4 regions of the Streptomyces vilmorinianum genome follow, and region 2 is predicted to be linked to each of the others. Evidence: riboswitches for the same ligand, from Rfam matches in the RefSeq annotation. Region 2 holds a riboswitch; each other region holds the start of a gene.

Region 1 (4,299 bases), 1.7 Mb from region 2:
GACGAGTCGATGCTCTACGAGCAGCGCAAGCACGACGGCAGCCTGCCCATCATCGGCGTCAACACCTTCCGTAATCCCAAGGCGGACACCGCCGAGCCCGGCGTCATCGAGCTGGCCCGCGCCACCGAAGAGGAGAAGCAGTCCCAGCTGGAGCGCGTACGGGACTTCCAGGACCGCCACCGCGACGAGGCCCACGAGGCCCTGGCCGCGCTCAAGGACGCGGCGGTGAACGGCGACAACGTCTTCGCCGTGCTCATGGACGCCGCACGGGTCTGCTCCCTTCAGCAGATCACCGAGGCCTTCTTCGAGATCGGCGGCCAGTACCGGCGCAACGTCTGACCGGTTCGCGCACCGGACCACGCGGCGGGTTGTGCGACGTCCCGGATGGGCATGTGGGCAAGCTGAAGAGAGAACGGCCCCCACCCTGCCCATCAGGAGGTACCCATGAGGATGCTGATCAACGTCCCGGAGACCGTCGTCGCCGACGCGCTGCGTGGCATGGCCGCCGCGCATCCCGAGCTCACCGTCGATGTCGACAACCGCGTCGTCCTGCGGCGGGACGCCCCCGTCGCGGGGAAGGTGGGGCTGGTGTCCGGGGGCGGGTCCGGGCATGAGCCGTTGCACGGAGGGTTCGTGGGGCCCGGGATGCTGGCGGCGGCGTGTCCCGGGGAGGTGTTCACCTCGCCCGTGCCCGATCAGATGGTGCGGGCCGCGGCCGCCGTGGACAGCGGGGCCGGGGTGTTGTTCGTCGTCAAGAACTACACCGGTGACGTCCTCAACTTCGAGATGGCCGCCGAGCTCGCCGAGGACGAGGGCATCCAGATCGCCAAGGTGCTCGTCGACGATGACGTGGCGGTGACGGACAGCCTCTACACGGCCGGGCGGCGCGGGACCGGGGGCACGCTGTTCGTGGAGAAGGTCGCCGGGGCCGCGGCCGAGGAGGGCGCGCCCTTGGAGCGGGTGGAGGCGATCGCGCGGCGGGTGAACGAGCGGTCGCGGAGTTTCGGTGTGGCGCTCAGCGCCTGCACCACGCCTGCGAAGGGAAGTCCCACCTTCGACCTGCCCGCGGGTGAGCTGGAGCTGGGCATCGGGATCCACGGCGAGCCCGGGCGGGAGCGGCGGCCGATGATGACCTCGCGCGAGATCGCGGACTTCGCCGTCGACGCCGTACTGGACGACCTGCGGCCGTCCGGGCCGGTCCTCGCGCTCGTCAACGGCATGGGGGCCACGCCGCTGCTCGAACTGTACGGGTTCAACGCCGAGGTCCAGCGGGTCCTGACGGAGCGTGGGGTGCCGGTCGCCCGGACCCTGGTGGGCAACTACGTGACCTCGCTCGACATGGCCGGCTGCTCGGTGACGCTCTGCGAGGCCGACGAGGAGATTCTGCGGCTGTGGGACGCGCCGGTTCAGACGCCCGCCCTGCGCTGGGGCCGGTGAGAGGAGTGTCCGAAGTGACCGAGTTCGACGCCGCGTTCTTCCACCGCTGGCTGACCCGCGCCGCCGCCGTCGTCGACCGTGAGGCCGACCGTCTCACGGAGCTCGACGCGGCGATCGGCGACGCCGACCACGGCGCCAACCTGAAGCGGGGCTTCGCCGCCGTCACGGACGTACTGGGCAAGGAGCCGCCGGAGACACCGGGGGCCGTACTCGTCGTCGCGGGGCGGCAGTTGATCTCGACCGTCGGCGGTGCGTCCGGGCCGCTGTACGGAACGCTGCTGCGCCGCACCGGGAAGAGCCTCGGCGAGGCCCCGGCGGTGACGCTGCCGGAGTTGGCGGCGGCGCTCACCGCGGGGGTCGCCGCGGTCGCCCAGCTCGGCGGGGCCCAGGTCGGGGACAAGACCATGCTGGACGCGCTCGTTCCGGCGGCCGAGGCGCTGGGCGAGTCCTTCGCGGCGGCCCGGGACGCGGCCGATCGGGGCGCCCTCGCGACGGTACCTCTCCAGGCGCGCAAGGGCCGGGCGAGCTATCTCGGTGAGCGTTCCATCGGCCACCAGGACCCAGGGGCCACCTCGTCGGCGCTGCTGATCGGCGCTCTCGCGGAGGTGGCGGACGCGTGAGCGGACAGGTGGGCATCGTTCTGGTCTCGCACAGCGCGGCCGTGGCCGACGCCGTCGCCTCCCTCGCCCGGGGGCTCGCGGGCGGCGGGGCGACCGCACCGGTCGCCGCCGCCGGAGGCACCCCCGACGGGGGTCTCGGCACCAGCTCGGAGCTGATCGCCGAGGCGGCGAAGTCGGTCGACGGGGGTGCCGGTGTGGCCCTGCTCGTCGATCTGGGCAGCGCCGTCCTGACCGTCAAGGCGCTCCTGGCCGAGGAGGACGAACTGCCCGAGGGGTCGCGGCTCGTGGACGCCCCGTTCGTCGAGGGAGCCGTCGCTGCGCTCGTCACGGCGAGCGCCGGCGGGGACCTGGACGCGGTCGTGGCGGCCGCCTCGGAGGCGTACGCGTACCGCAAGGTGTGAGGGAGGAGCCCCTCAGGCGCCCGTCACAGCCCGTGCCCGAGGGCACCCGTGTTGTGATGTGCCTGGTCAACCCACTAATGTCGCAGGGCCTTGGTGTACGGGAAGCCGGTGCGATACCGGTGCGGCCCTCGCCACTGTGATCGGGAAGTCCGGCTCCGGCCCTTCGGGGCAGCCACTGGACCGCCGCGGGAGACCGCGGCGGTGTGGGAAGGCGGAGCCGCGGCGGCATGACCCGTCAGCCAGGAGACCGGCCAAGGCGCGTTGTCCATCCACGAGGTGCTGGAGAGGGTCTTCCCACCATGCATATAGCCGAGGGGTATCTGCCCCCTGTGCACGCGGCCGCCTGGGGAGTCGCGTCCGCTCCCTTCGTCGTCCACGGTGTCCGCGCGCTGACCCGTGAGGTGAGGGCCAACCCGGAGTCCACGCTGCTGCTCGGCGCCTCCGGCGCGTTCACGTTCGTCCTGTCCGCCCTCAAGATCCCTTCGGTGACGGGCAGTTGCTCGCATCCCACCGGTACGGGTCTGGGCGCGATCCTGTTCCGGCCGCCGGTGATGGCGGTCCTTGGCACCATCACGCTGCTCTTCCAGGCGCTGCTGCTCGCCCACGGCGGGCTCACCACCCTCGGCGCCAACGTCTTCTCGATGGCGATCGTCGGGCCGTGGGCCGGCTTCGGTATGTACTGGCTGCTGCGCCGCTTCGACGTGCCGCTCATGGTGAGCGTGTTCTTCGGTGCGTTCGTCGCCGACCTCTCCACGTACTGCGTCACCAGCGTGCAGCTCGCGCTGGCGTTCCCGGACCCGGGCAGTGGCGTGCTGGGCGCGCTCGCCAAGTTCGGCGGGATCTTCGCCGTCACGCAGCTGCCGCTCGCCGTCAGCGAGGGTCTGCTGACGGTGCTCGTGATGCGTCTGCTGAGGCAGTCCAGCAAGAGCGACCTGACCCGGCTCGGGGTCCTGCTCCCGGCCGGGAAGGGCAGGAAGACCGACACGACGGAGGCGAGCGCCCGATGAGCCGGAACGCGAAGATCAACGCGCTGCTGCTGCTCGTGGTGGTGGCGCTGGCGGTGCTGCCGCTCGCGCTGGGCCTCGGTGACGACAAGGAGGAGCCGTTCACCGGCGCGGACGGGCAGGCCGAGGCGGCGATCACCGAGATCGACCCCGACTACGAGCCGTGGTTCAGCCCGCTGTACGAGCCGCCGTCCGGTGAGATCGAGTCGGCGCTGTTCTCCCTGCAGGCGGCCATCGGCGCCGGTGTCCTCGCGTACTACTTCGGTCTGCGGCGCGGTCGCAGGCAGGGCGAGGCCCGTGCGGCGGCGACAACCGCGGCCGAGGCGGGGGCGAAGGCGCCCGTCGTGACCGCGGGCGACGAGTAACCGCCGGTGCTGCCGATCGACGCGGCGGCGCACAGCAGTCGCTGGCGCCGCCGTCACCCTTGCGAGAAGGCCGTGCTCGGCTTCGGTCTGACCCTGTGCGCGGTCTGTCTGCCGCCGTGGCCGGGTGCCGTCCTGGTCGCCGCGGCCACCCTCGCCGTGCTGCTGGGTCCGGCCGGTGTGCCGGGGCGTCAGCTCTGGCGTGCGTTCCGCATCCCGCTGGGTTTCTGTGTGACGGGCGCGATCCCGCTGCTGTTCGAGGTGGGCGGTCCACGGGGGCTCGTCGCCCTCGCGCCCGACGGCCCGGTCCACGCGGGTGAGCTGCTGCTGCGGACCTCGGCCGCGTCCCTCGGCGTGCTGCTGTTCGCGTTCACCACACCCGTCTCGGATGTGCTGCCCTGTCTGGTACGGGCGGGGGTGCCGGCGCCCGTGGTGGATGTGGCGCTGGTGATGTACCGGATCAGCTTCCTTCTGT
Region 2 (4,299 bases):
ACCCCGCGCCCTGCGCCGCCAGCAGACCGTACGAGCCCGCGCACACCCCGAGCAGCCCGCCCAGCGTCAGCACGTTCGTCGTCCGCCGCACGGCCGCCGGCACCTGGGCCGTACGCCCGTATCCGCGCGCGTCCATCGACGCCGCCACCGCGATCGAGCGCTCCAGCGCGCCCTCCAGGACCGGAAGGCCGATCTGCAGCACCGCCCGCACCCCGCCCGTCGGCCGCCCCCGCAGCCGCCGGGCCGTGCGCAGCCGCACCACGTCGGCCACCATGTTCGGCGCGAAGGTCATCGCCACGACGACGGCCACCCCGGCCTCGTACAGCGCGCCCGGCAGCGACTTGAGCAACCGCGCCGGGTTGGCGAGCGCGTTCGCCGCGCCCACGCAGATCAGCAGGGTCGCCAGCTTGGCCCCGTCGTACAGCGCGAAGACCACCTGTTCCGCCGTGACCCGGCCGCCGATCCGCACGCCCTGCGCCCACTCGGGCAGCGGTGCCTCGGGCAGGGTGAACAGCTCGTGCGTTCCCGGGATCGACGAGCCGAGGACCACCGAGAAGACCACCCGCAGGGCCACCACGAACAGGCCCAGCTTCACGAACGCCCCGTACGAACGCGCCCAGGGGGCGTCCGTGCGGCGGGCGGCGACGACATAGCCGGCGACGCCGACGATCAGGCCGAGCAGCAGCGGGTTGGTGGTACGGGAGGCGGCCACGGCCAGCCCCAGCGCCCAGAGCCACCAGGCGCCCGCGTGCAGCGCGTTGGAGCGGTTCGCCTCGGGGGCACGGATCATGCGCGGCGGCGCGCCTTCCAGATCGCGGCGCCGCCCAGCGCGAGTACGGCCGCCCCGCCCACGACGATCCCGGCGGAGGGACCCCCGTCGCCGTCGACGTCCGCCACCTTGGTGGCCGTGGCCGTGACCGTGGCCGCGGCCGTGGGATTCGCGCCGGAGTCGGTCTCCGCCACCTGCTCGCCGCAGCCCTTCGCCGGGTACCCCGCGATCCCGCACAGCAGCGCCGCGCTGTCGTACCGCAGCGGTTTCGCCACCGCGGCCAGCGCCTCCGCCGCCGTCGCGTCCTCGCGGACCTGCGCGCAGCCGGTCTTCCGTGCCGGGTCGGGCGGGGTCTCGCCCTGCGGGGCGTCCGCCGCCGAGCCGAAGTCGACGACGACCGCGACCCGCTTGGTGCCCGCCTTCCGCTCCGTACCGGAGCAGAGCGCCGTGAAGTCGGGGGCGGCGCCGGGCCGCGAGGCGTCGCTCGTGTCCTCGCTGACCGCGAAGCGGAAGCCGATCGCGTCCCCGTCCGCGGGCCGGGCGGTCGCCGGGCCCTGCGTCGCGTACGCCCAGTTCCCGCCGCCGTCGCTCTCCCAGAACGACCAGTACCGGTATCCGCCGGCCTGCGCGGGAGACGCGGCGGCCAGCGTGAGGACCACGCCCGCCGCCGCGCCGACGACTCTGGCCCTCACTTCTTGCGCCCGCTCAACAGGAAGCCGATCCCGACGCCGACGACCATGCCGATGCCGATGATCCACCACAGGTCGAAGGAGCCGGAGCCCTCGTCCTTCTTCTCGCTCGCCGAGGCGGTGGCGGACGGCGAGCTCTGCGGCGCGGGACCGGTGGCGCCCAGCTCCTTGAGGAGGTCGACCGAGCCGAAGGCGCGCGGGTCCACGCCCATGGCGTTCGCGGCGAAGATCAGCTGGGCCCAGGCGGCGGGGCCGCCCTCCTTGGCCCAGGCCGCGGAGTTCTGCTGCAGCCAGGTCAGCGCCCCGGCCGCCTCCTTGGTGGCGCCGGTCGCGGCCAGCGCGACGACGGCGTCCGCGGTGTTGCCGTAGTCGGGCAGCTCGGTCGGGTCGGCGGCGCCCGGCATCGGCGGAGTGTTCAGGTGGCCGGTCTTCGCCAGCGCGGCGGCCAGGTAGGAGGCCCCGTTGAGCGCGACCCGGTTCGCTGTGGGCTTGGGCAGGTCCGTGCAGGTGGGGGTCTGCTCGGGCTTCACCCCGCGCGCGGTGATGCCCTTGCCGAGCCCGGCGAGCGTGGCGGCCGCGGTGGCGTCGGCGTTCGCGAGCAGCGTGCCGTTCTTGTCGGGCTGGTACGCGAACGCGCCCGCCCCGTCCTTGGCGGAGCAGGGCAGGGCGAGGCCGAGCAGCGCGTCGTACGGGGTCCTGCCCTCGGCGGACTTCACCTCGCCCGGCTTCTCGCCGAGCGCGGTGAGCGCGCTGATCACGATCGAGGTGGAGTTGGCGTCGCTGGGGCTGCCGGGGTTGTAGCCCCAGCCGCCGTCCTTGTTCTGCACGCCCTTGAGCCAGCCCGCGCCGGCCGTGGCGGCCCGGGCCTGCGCCTCGGGGTCGGCACTGCGCGGCCTGGCCCCGGTGAGGGCCTGGACGGCGACGGCCGTGGCGTTGGTGTCCAGCATCGTGGCCGGGTCGCAGGGCTTGGTGGGGTCGGGCCGGTACGAGGCGAAGGCGCCGCTGTCGCACTGCTGCTCCCGCAGCCAGGTCACGGCCTGCTCGGCGGGCTGCACTCCGCTGGTCGTCTGCGCGATGAGGGCGACCGACTGGCGCCACACGCCGTCGTACGTCGGGTCCTTCGTGCCGTAGAGACCGGAGGGGATCACGGGCGCGGGGGTGGCGGACGGGGAGGGCGCGGCGGTCGCGGCGGGGGCCAGGCCGGTGCAGAGCACGGCGGCGGCGGCGAACGCGGCGGCGCCGCGGCGGACGGTGATCATGCGTGCTGGCCTCTCCTGCGGCCGGGCACCGGCACGCTCAAGGCACCAGGCTCGGCTCCGTATTCCTCGACGGTGCCGGCGGTCACGTCCCGGGCGGGGCATTCCGACTGACCACCAGGGGTGGCTCACGGTTGCGGGTCAGTGCCGGATTTGCACCGGCTTCCCCCCGTACGGGTGTGATGACGACTCGCACACTCTACCGGCCCGTACCCCCCACGCCCCGTGGGTGGGAGCGGCCTCACACTGCGACGTACGCGACCGGGTCCGTGCCCGCCACGGCCTCCGCGCGGCCCAGCTTCACCAGGCGGCGCACATGGGCCTCGGCCTCGCTGACCGCGATGTTCCGGGAGCCGTACGGGATCTGCTCCCAGGGGCGGTTCCACTCCATGCGCTCGGCGAGCTGCCACGGGGTGAGCGGGGCGGCAGCGAGCAGGGCGAGCAGTCCGGTCAGCCGCTCCTCGTGGTGGTCGAGCAGCTCCCGGACCCGGCCGGCGGCGTCCGCGAACGCGTACTGGTGGGCGGGGAGCACCTCGGCCACGCCCAGGCGTCCGATGCGCTCCAGCGAGTCCAGGTAGTCGCCGAGGGGGTCGGTGACGGTCGCGTCGTCCGGGTCCTCGTAGAGGCCGATGTGCGGGGAGATCCCGGGCAGCAGGTGGTCGCCGGAGAAGAGGCGGCCGCGGCCGGGCAGTCGCGCGGGGTGCTCCTCCTCCAGGTGGAGGCAGACATGGCCGGGTGTGTGGCCGGGGGTCCAGATCGCGCGCAGTCGCCGTCCCGCGAGGTCGAGGAGTTCGCCGGGGACGATCTCGCGGTCGGGGAGGGCGGAGCGCAGTCCGGGCAGGGTGCGCATCCGGCCGGCCGAGCGGGCGGCGAGGAGCGGGGCGGTGTGCTCCTCGGGGGCGCCGACGGCGGCCAGTTTGCGGGCGAGGTAGTCGAGCCAGGCGCCGGGCTCGGACTCGCGCGTGCGGCGGACGACGGCGGTGTCGGCGGAGTGCATCGCGATCCACGCGCCGGACTCCTCGCGGACCTTGCCCGACAGGCCGTGGTGGTCGGGGTGGTGGTGGGTGATGACGACCCCGTGGACGTCCCGTACGGACGTGCCCAACGCGGCGAGTCCCGCGCCGAGTTCGCTCCAGGAGGCGGGGTCGTCCCAGCCGGTGTCGACGAGGACGGGGCCGCGGTCGGTGTCGAGGAGGTGGACCAGGGTGTGCCCGAGCGGGTTGTCGGGGATGGGGACCTGGATCGACCAGACGCCTCCGCCGTGTTCGGTCACCTGCGTCATCGATTCCCCGATTCCGGCCGCTCGATCACCACGATTACTGGAACGCGTTCCAATGGTCGCCCAAGTCTACTTCCCTGCAAAGGGTTTGGACTGAGCGTCAGCCGGACCGGGCGGACCGGGCGGACCGGACGGACCGGTCGGGCTGATGGGGCGCGGCTACCAGCAGTCCGGCTCGAAGAGCCGGGAATGCCAGAAGGCGCACACGTTGACGCCCATGTCGTCGGCCGCCGGTCCGTGAGCCTGACGCGGTCCCGGAACCAGCCCTGCTCGATCTCCTCGTCGCTCATCGTGGAGGTGTCGGGC
Region 3 (4,299 bases), 580 kb from region 2:
GTCGCGGACGAGGCCCAGGATTTCGAGCTGGTAGCGGATGTCCAGGTGGTTGGTGGGCTCGTCCAGGACGAGCAGGGCCGGGTCCTGGACGAGGGCGCGGGCGACGAGGGCGCGCTGGCGTTCACCGCCGGAGAGGCTGGGGTACGGACGGTCGGCGAGCTCCGCGATGCCGACGCGGGCCAGGGCGCTCTCGGCCCGCGCGACGTCCTCGCCGGTGTCGCCCTCCCAGAAGCGCTTGTGCGGGGAGCGGCCGAGGGCGACCAGCTCGCGGACGGTCAGCTCGACGTCGCCTCCGCTGTCCTGCGGGACGGTGGCGATCCGCCGCGCCCGGGCCTTGGGCCCGAGGGCGTGCAGGTCCTCGCCGTCGAGGAGGGCCCGGCCGGAGGTGGGGGCGAGGGTCCCGTAGACACAGCGCAGGAGGGTGGTCTTGCCGCTGCCGTTGGGGCCGACGAGTCCGACGGTCTCGCCGGGGTGGGCGATCAGGTCGACGCCGTGCAGCCGTGTCCCGTACGAGAGGGCGTGGGTGCGCAGCTCGGTCGTACCGGTCTCGGTCATACCGGTCTCGGTCATACCGGTCTCGGTCATACCGGTCTCGGTCATACCGGGCTCCCTTCCGCGCGGCGGCGCATGAGCCAGAGGAAGAACGGGCCGCCGGTCAGGGCGGTGAGGACGCCGACGGGGATGTCCTGGGGCGCGGCCACGGTACGGGCGGCGAGGTCGGCGAGGACCAGGGCGAGCGCTCCGCCGAGCGCGGCGACCGGCAGGAGGCGGCGGTGCGGGGCGCCGACGGCCATGCGGGCGGCGTGCGGGACCATCAGGCCGACGAAGCCGACGGCTCCGGCGGCCGCGACCATGACGGCGGTGACGAGCGAGGCCAGGACGAAGACGGCGGCGCGGAAGCGGGCCGTGTCCAGGCCGAGGACGGCCGCGCCCTCCTCGCCCGCGAGGAGCAGGTCGAGGGGGCGGGCGAGGGTGAGCAGGGCGGCGACGCCGAGGACGAGGACGGCGGCCGGCAGGGCGAGGGTGTCCCAGCGGGCGCTGCCGAGGCCGCCGAGGGACCAGAACATCGCCTCCTGGAAGTGCTCGGGGCGTCCGGCGAGGACGAGGAGCAGGGTGGTGAGGGCGGACAGGATGTACGAGACGGCGACACCGGCGAGGACGAGCCGGGAGCCGGTCATGGTCCCGCCGCGCCGCGCGAGCCCGTACACGAGGACGAGGGCGAGCAGCGCGCCGGCGAAGGCGCCGGTGGGCATCGCGACGGTGGTCGTGAGCCCGCCTCCGATGCCGAGGACGAGCACGAGGACCGCGCCCGTGGAGGCCCCGGAGGAGATCCCGAGAAGGAAGGGGTCGGCGAGGCGGTTGCGGACCAGGGCCTGCAGGACGGTGCCGACGACGGCGAGCCCGGCGCCGACGACCGCGCCGAGCAGGACGCGGGGCAGCCGGACGTCGAGGACGATGGTGCGGTACGGGGAGGGGGCGGCGCGGCCGGTGAGGATCTCGGCGACGTCGCCCACGGGTATCCGTACGGACCCGAGCGCGACCCCGGCGACGACGGCGAGCGCGAGGGCGGCGAGGAGGCCGCCGACGACGAGGGTGTACGGGACGGGGCCGCTCGTGGTCTTCGGTGCCGTCCCCGGCGTGGCGGCCGTCACCGTGCCGGGTGGAGCTGGGCGGCCAGCTTCTGGACGGCTTCCGGGACTCGGACGCCGAGGACGGCGTCCGAGAGGGGCATGACGGCGAAGCGCCGGTTCCTGATCGCCGGGACGTCCTTGAGGGCCGGGTCCTCCAGGAGGCGCTTCTTCTTCTGCTCGACGGTCGTGGAGCCGTAGTCGTAGATGACGATGACGTCCGGCCTGCGGGCGACGACCTGTTCCCAGGTGGCGTCGCCGAAGGTCTTGTCGAGGTCGGCGAAGACGTTGCGTCCGCCGGCGCGGGTGATCAGCTCGTTGCCGATGCCCTTGCCTCCGGCGGTGAACGCCGTTTTGTCGCCGCTGTCGTAGACGAAGACCGACACCGGGGCGACCCCGCTCAGGTTCTTCTCGGTCGCCGCGACGGTCTTCCTCGCCCCGGCCGTCCACGCCGCGCCGCGCTCGGGGACGCCGAAGGTCCTGGCCACCTCGTCGACCTCGCGGTAGAGGTCGGCGAGGGAGGAGGCGCCCGAGGGGCAGTACTCCATGTTCAGGCGGCTGCTGATGCCCGCCGCCTTCAGGTCGTCGCGGCCGCGGCCGGCCTTGGCGTCGAAGGCGGAGGCGTACCCGCCGTAGACGAAGTCGGGGTTCGCGGCGAGCAGCGCCTCCTTGGAGGGGTACTCCTTGGCGAGCACCGGCACCGCGTCGTACGCCTTCTTGTACGCGGGCAGGATCCGGTCGTCCAGGTAGGCGGTGCCGACGAGGGACTTCTCCAGGCCGAGGGCGAGCATGACCTCGGTGACGTGCTGGTTCATGGTCACGGCCCGCTTCGGCGGGGCCTGGTAGGTGGTGGTCACCCCGCAGTTGGCGACGGTGTACGGGAATCCCGGTGCGGGCTTCGCCGAGGGGGCCTGGTCCGAGGGCGCCGAGCAGGCGGCGAGCAGCGGGACGAGGGCGGCGGCGGGCAGCAGGGTACGCGGGGTACGGCGGCGCCAGGTCATGACGGACATGCCTCCTCCGGGGATTTCCACGTCCCCAGTCGGTGGTGAGAGGCGGCAGGTCAGTTCCTGGCTTCCGCCCCCTGGGGAGGCGGTCACAGTGGCGGGACCGTGCCGGATTCGCACCGGCTTCCTGGGTCCTGCCGCCCTGATGTCCGGTCAGTCTCTCACTACTCGTAGGCCTCGACGATCTTCACGTCCTCCTCGGTCACGACGCTCTCGACGATGGTGAAGGAGCGGAACTGGAAGGGGCCCGCGCCGTCGGTGTCGGCAGTGGAGACCAGGACGTAGTGGGCGCCGGGCTCGTTCGCGTAGGAGATGTCGGTGCGGGAGGGGTAGGCCTCGGTCGCGGTGTGCGAGTGGTAGATGATCACGGGCTCTTCGTCCCGGTCGTCCAGCTCGCGGTAGAGCTTCAGCAGGTCGGCGGAGTCGAACTCGTAGAACGTGGGCGAGCGCGCGGCGTTCAGCATCGGGATGAACCGCTCGGGGCGGCCGCTGCCGACGGGACCCGCGACCACGCCGCAGGCCTCGTCGGGGTGGTCCTCGCGGGAGTGCGCCACGATCTGGTCGTACAGGGCCCGGGTGATGGTCAGCATGTCCAGCAGGATAAGCACACGAGCCGTCCTGTACCGAGGAGTGGTACGGGACGGCCCGAATACTGGACAGGCAGGCTCTACGAGCGCTTGGCGAAGGCCGCGCCCTGCGGGTCGCGGGCCTTCAGGACCAGGTACGCGACGGCCAGGAGCAGGCCCCACAGCGGAGCGCAGTACAGCGAGACCCGGGCGTCCTTGTCGATGCCCATCATCACGACGACCATGCCGATGAAGGCGAGGGCGAAGAGGCTGGCCCAGATGCCGCCCGGCGCCTTGAACGTCGACTGGGGCAGCTCGCCGCGGTCGGCCTTGAGGCGGTAGCGGATCTGGCAGATCAGGATGACGATCCAGGCCCACATGCCCGATATGGTCGCGAAGGAGACGACGTAGTCGAAGGCGTCGCCGGGCCACTGGTAGTTGATCCAGACGCCGACGAGCATCAGCGCGGCGGAGAAGGTGGTGCCGACCAGCGGGGTGCCGTTCTTCGTGAGCCGGGTGAAGAGCCGCGGCCCCTGGCCGTTGAGCGCGAGGTCGCGCAGCATGCGGCCGGTGGAGTACATGCCCGAGTTGCAGGACGAGAGCGCGGCCGTCAGGACGACGAAGTTGACGATGGCGGCGCCGATGCCCAGGCCCATCTTCTCGAAGGCGGCGACGAACGGGGAGACGCCCGGCTGGAACTCGGTCCACGGGACGACCGAGAGGATCATGATCAGCGCGCCGACGTAGAAGACGGCGATGCGCCACGGCACGGTGTTGATCGCCTTGGGCAGGACGGTCTCGGGGTCCTTGGACTCGCCGGCGGTGACGCCGACCAGCTCGACGGCGAGGAAGGCGAACATGACGAGCTGAAGGCTCATCAGGGTGCTGCCGATGCCGTGCTCCCCGGCGAAGAAGCCGCCGTCGCTCCACAGGTGGGTGACGGAGGCGGTGTCGCCGGCGTCGGAGAAGCCGAGCGTGAGGATGCCGGCGCAGATCAGGATCATGCCGACGATGGCGGTGACCTTGACCATGGAGAACCAGAACTCCAGCTCACCGAAGAGCTTCACGGAGATCAGGTTGGCCCCGTACAGGATGATCGTG
Region 4 (4,299 bases), 4.6 Mb from region 2:
GGTCGAGCAGGTTCTTCTCGGTGGAGCTCATTACTGGCAGGCCTCGCAGGACTCGGGGTTCTCAAGGGAGCAGGCGACGGCCTCTTCAGGGGTCGCCTGGACGGGGATCGGGGTGGCGGCCACGGTCGACGCCTGGGCCGCGCGGGCGATCCGGGTCGCCGGGCGCGAACGCAGGTAGTACGTCGTCTTCAGCCCCTGCTTCCAGGCGTACGCGTACATCGACGACAGCTTGCCGATGGTGGGGGTCTCCAGGAAGAGGTTCAGGGACTGGCTCTGGTCCAGGAACGGGGTCCTCGCCGCCGCCATGTCGATCAGGCCGCGCTGCGGGATCTCCCACGCCGTCCGGTACAGCTCGCGCACCTCGGCCGGGACCCAGGTGAAGCCCGCCACCGAGCCGTTGGACTCGCGCAGCGCCTCACGGGTCTGCGCGTCCCACACGCCCAGCCGCTTCAGCTCGTCGACGAGGTACGAGTTGACCTGGAGGAACTCGCCGGAGAGCGTCTCGCGCTTGAAGAGGTTGGAGACCTGCGGCTCGATGCACTCGTACACGCCCGCGATCGAGGCGATGGTCGCCGTCGGCGCGATGGCCAGGAGCAGGCTGTTGCGCATGCCGACGGCCGCGATCCGCTCGCGCAGCGCCGTCCAGCGCTCCGGCCAGTTCAGCTCCACGTCGTAGTGGTCGGGGTGCAGGACACCGCGGGCCGCGCGGGTCTTGTCCCAGGCCGGCAGTGGGCCGTTGCGCTCGGCGAGGTCGGCGGACGCCTCGTACGCGGCGAGCATGATCCGCTCGGCGATACGGGTCGACAGCGCGCGCGCCTCGGGGGAGTCGAAGGGCAGCTTCAGCTGGAAGAAGACGTCCTGGAGGCCCATCGCGCCCAGGCCCACCGGGCGCCAGCGGGAGTTGGAGCGGCCCGCCTGCTCGGTCGGGTAGAAGTTGATGTCCACGACCCGGTCGAGGAACGTGACGGCCGTACGGACGGTCGCGTCGAGCCGCTCCCAGTCGATGTCGCCACCGGCCACGAACGCGCCGAGGTTGACCGAGCCCAGGTTGCAGACCGCGGTCTCGCCGTCGTCCGTGACCTCCAGGATCTCCGTGCAGAGGTTGGAGGAGTGGACCGTGTGGCCTGGCTCGGCGGTCTGGTTGGCCGTACGGTTCGAGGCGTCCTTGAAGGTCATCCAGCCGTTGCCGGTCTGGGCCAGGGTCCGCATCATCCGGCCGTACAGGTCACGGGCCGGCATGGTCTTGCGGGCCAGGCCCGCCGCCTCCGCCTTGCGGTACGCGGCGTCGAACTCCTCGCCCCACAGGTCGACGAGCTCGGGCACGTCCGCCGGGGAGAACAGCGACCACTCGGCGTCCGCGTTCACGCGGCGCATGAACTCGTCCGGGATCCAGTGCGCCAGGTTCAGGTTGTGCGTACGCCGGGCGTCCTCACCGGTGTTGTCGCGCAGCTCCAGGAACTCCTCGATGTCCGCGTGCCAGGTCTCCAGGTAGACCGCGGCCGCGCCCTTGCGCCGCCCGCCCTGGTTCACGGCCGCGACGGAGGCGTCCAGCGTCTTCAGGAACGGCACGATGCCGTTGGAGTGCCCGTTGGTGCCACGGATCAGCGAACCGCGGGAGCGGATACGGGAGTACGACAGGCCGATGCCGCCGGCGTGCTTCGACAGGCGCGCGACCTGGTGGTAGCGGTCGTAGATGGAGTCCAGCTCGTCCTGCGGCGAGTCCAGCAGGTAGCAGGAGGACATCTGCGGGTGGCGGGTGCCGGAGTTGAAGAGCGTGGGGGAGGAGGGCAGGTAGTCGAGCCGGCTCATCAGCCCGTACAGCGCCGCGACCTCGTCCAGCGCGCGGGTCGAGTCGTCCTCGGCGAGGCCGGCGGCGACGCGCAGCATGAAGTGCTGCGGGGTCTCGATCACCTTGCGGGTGATCGGGTGACGCAGCAGGTAGCGCGAGTAGAGGGTGCGCAGACCGAAGTAGCCGAAGCGGTCGTCTGCCTTCGCGTCGATCAGCGCGTCGAGCCGGGCGGCGTGCAGCGTCACGAACTCGGCCGTACGGTCGGCGATCAGGCCCTCGCGGTGCCCCACGGCGACCGAGGCGGAGAAGGTGACCGAGCCCTGGCCGGCCGCCTCGTCCGCGATGGTGATCGTCAGGAGCCGGGCGGCGAGCCGGGAGTACGCCGGGTCCTCGGCGATGAGACCCGCGGCCGCCTCGGTGGCCAGCTCGCGCAGCTCCGCCTCGTCCGAACCGGCGTTGCGGCCGCGCAGCGCGGCGGCGGCGACCTTGCCGGGGTCGGTGTCGGGGAGGTCGGCGGTGAGATCGGTCAGGGTCCGCAGAAGCACGGTCCCGGGTCCGTCGCTCTCGTTACCGTCGCTCTCGATCGCTGCGGCCGGATCGGCGGGCGCGATGGTCACGTGGGGGCTCTCCCTCGCTCGGCTCGGGGCCGGCGGGGAGGCGGGCGGCGGGCACCCGTACGCAGGGATGCGCCGCGCCACGGCCCATTCCGCGAGGCCCGGACGTCTGTGGCACCCGGAACGGACGGACCGGGCGCGCTGTCCACAGGTCTTCGGACTCGGCAGGCGTGCAAGTACGCCGAAACCACACCGTTGCGGGACAGTTCCGGATTTCCACCGGATTCCCCTGCGAGGACAGCGAGCATGAGCATACATGTGGGGGGCGCCCCTCGAAGCACCCCCCACATGTTGTGTCGTTGGCGCTCAGAGCTCCAGGCCGTAGGTGAGCAGGGGGTCCATGTCCGGAATCGGCTTCCAGTCCCTTTCGGGGGTGCGGACGAAGCCCATCCGCTCGTAGATCCGGTGCGCTGAGGCCATGCCGGGCTGGGTGGAGAGCCGGATCCGTACACAGCCCTCCAGGGCCCGTGCCCGCTCCACACAGGCCCGTACGAGCGCCTCGCCGACACCCCGGCCGCGCGCGTCCTTCGCGACCGCCAGCATCCGGAACTCCGCCTCGTCGTCGGCGGCGATGTCGGCCCACGGCCGGCCGCCCGGCGTGAAGGTCACCCCGCCCAGGACCGTGCCCGCCGCGTCCACGGCCACGAGCACCTCGGCCTCACCGGCCCGCCGGGCCACGTCGCGCAGCACGTGCAGGTACGTGTCGTCCTCGCCGAAGTCCAGGTGCCCGTCGTCGAGATAGGCCCGCGCCGTGAGTTCGCCCAGAGCGTCGTACTCCTCGGGCCGTACGGCCCTGATGATGATGTCCATCCCGGCAGTCTGCCGCCGGCGCGAACGCGACGGGCCGTCGCGCTCCCCACGAGGAGGAACGCGACGGCCCGTCGATCTGCCGCTGCCGAACCGGAGACGGATCAGCAGCAGCGGAACCCGTCGCGCGGATCCGCCTCCCGCGCGTCGGTGCGGCTGCGCTCGAACTCCCGCCGGGTCATGACCTCGGCGGCCGGGTCGCAGCTTCTGGCGTGGGCGACGTACTTGTCGTACACCGCCTCGCCGGACAGCTCGCGCACGTACCAGCGGACCCGGCTCCACGCGTACCGCAGCAGGCCCACCGCGCCCGCGCCCGTTCCCGCGCCCGTTCCCGCGCCCGTTCCCGCGCTCGTGCTCGCCGGGCTCATGCCGAACCGGTCCCGGCCGGCACGTCGTCGCCGTGGCTCTCGCCGCGCTGCGCGCCGATGGTGCGGAGACCGCCGCCGCTGCCGAGGCCCGCGGCCACCAGCTCGGCCTTCTCCTCCTGGGTCGGGAACATGCCGGCCGGAGCGACCAGCTTCGACTCGGTGTGCGGGACCTCGGAGAGCCGTACGGTCTCAGGGTTGTTGATGGCCTTGAGGCAGACCCGGGCCGCGTCGGCGATGACCACGACGATGAGGATCGCGAAGAGGGCGGAGAGGATGCCGTCGACGGTGGAGTTGGTGACGACGGTGTGCATGTCGTCGAGCGACTTGGCGGGCGGCAGCACCTTGTCGGCGTCGATGCCCGCCTGGTACTTGTCCCGCTGGGCGAAGAAGCCGACCCGCGGGTCCTCCGAGAAGATCTTCTGCCAGCTGGCGGTCAGGGTGACGGCGACGTCCCAGGCGAGCGGGACGCCCGTGACCCAGGCCCACTTCAGGCGGCCGGACTTGATCAGCAGCGTGGTGCAGACGGCCAGTGCCACGGCGGCGAGGAGCTGGTTGGCGATGCCGAACAGCGGGAAGAGCTGGTTGATGCCGCCCAGCGGGTCGTGCACGCCGACCCAGAGGAAGTAGCCCCAGCCGCCGACGACGACCGCGCTGGCGAACCAGACGCCCGGCTTCCAGCTGACCTGGCGGAACGGCTTGTAGACGTTGCCCAGCATGTCCT

The links. A riboswitch is a leader RNA that binds a small molecule or an ion and turns the genes downstream of it on or off. The one in region 2 is predicted to bind cobalamin.
Region 1: linked by a shared signal. The riboswitch ahead of FDM97_RS16085 (energy-coupling factor ABC transporter permease) and the one ahead of FDM97_RS07915 (terpene cyclase/mutase family protein) in region 2 are both predicted to bind cobalamin.
Region 3: linked by a shared signal. The riboswitch ahead of FDM97_RS05310 (ABC transporter substrate-binding protein) and the one ahead of FDM97_RS07915 (terpene cyclase/mutase family protein) in region 2 are both predicted to bind cobalamin.
Region 4: linked by a shared signal. The riboswitch ahead of FDM97_RS28905 (ribonucleoside-diphosphate reductase subunit alpha) and the one ahead of FDM97_RS07915 (terpene cyclase/mutase family protein) in region 2 are both predicted to bind cobalamin.

The regions. Positions count from the first base shown of each region.
Region 1 covers NZ_CP040244.1:3,428,673-3,432,971, reverse strand. Annotated here, with positions in the region: gene icmF (fused isobutyryl-CoA mutase/GTPase IcmF) at 1-339, shown strand, start outside; gene dhaK (dihydroxyacetone kinase subunit DhaK) at 445-1,437, shown strand; gene dhaL (dihydroxyacetone kinase subunit DhaL) at 1,443-2,057, shown strand; gene FDM97_RS16090 (PTS-dependent dihydroxyacetone kinase phosphotransferase subunit DhaM) at 2,054-2,458, shown strand; cobalamin riboswitch at 2,533-2,728, shown strand; gene FDM97_RS16085 (energy-coupling factor ABC transporter permease) at 2,758-3,465, shown strand; gene FDM97_RS16080 (energy-coupling factor ABC transporter substrate-binding protein) at 3,462-3,827, shown strand; gene cbiQ (cobalt ECF transporter T component CbiQ) at 3,834-4,299, shown strand, end outside.
Region 2 covers NZ_CP040244.1:1,699,162-1,703,460, forward strand. Annotated here, with positions in the region: gene FDM97_RS07905 (energy-coupling factor transporter transmembrane component T) at 1-790, opposite strand, end outside; gene FDM97_RS07910 (SCO2322 family protein) at 787-1,461, opposite strand; gene FDM97_RS07915 (terpene cyclase/mutase family protein) at 1,458-2,717, opposite strand; cobalamin riboswitch at 2,778-2,936, opposite strand; gene FDM97_RS07920 (MBL fold metallo-hydrolase) at 2,956-3,996, opposite strand.
Region 3 covers NZ_CP040244.1:1,118,462-1,122,760, reverse strand. Annotated here, with positions in the region: gene FDM97_RS05320 (ABC transporter ATP-binding protein) at 1-555, opposite strand, end outside; gene FDM97_RS05315 (FecCD family ABC transporter permease) at 597-1,652, opposite strand; gene FDM97_RS05310 (ABC transporter substrate-binding protein) at 1,649-2,629, opposite strand; adenosylcobalamin (AdoCbl) riboswitch at 2,637-2,787, opposite strand; gene FDM97_RS05305 (M67 family metallopeptidase) at 2,797-3,222, opposite strand; gene FDM97_RS05300 (amino acid permease) at 3,300-4,299, opposite strand, start outside.
Region 4 covers NZ_CP040244.1:6,260,045-6,264,343, reverse strand. Annotated here, with positions in the region: gene FDM97_RS28910 (ribonucleotide-diphosphate reductase subunit beta) at 1-31, opposite strand, end outside; gene FDM97_RS28905 (ribonucleoside-diphosphate reductase subunit alpha) at 31-2,406, opposite strand; cobalamin riboswitch at 2,533-2,657, opposite strand; gene FDM97_RS28900 (GNAT family N-acetyltransferase) at 2,710-3,213, opposite strand; gene FDM97_RS28895 (YbdD/YjiX family protein) at 3,315-3,512, opposite strand; gene FDM97_RS28890 (carbon starvation CstA family protein) at 3,575-4,299, opposite strand, start outside.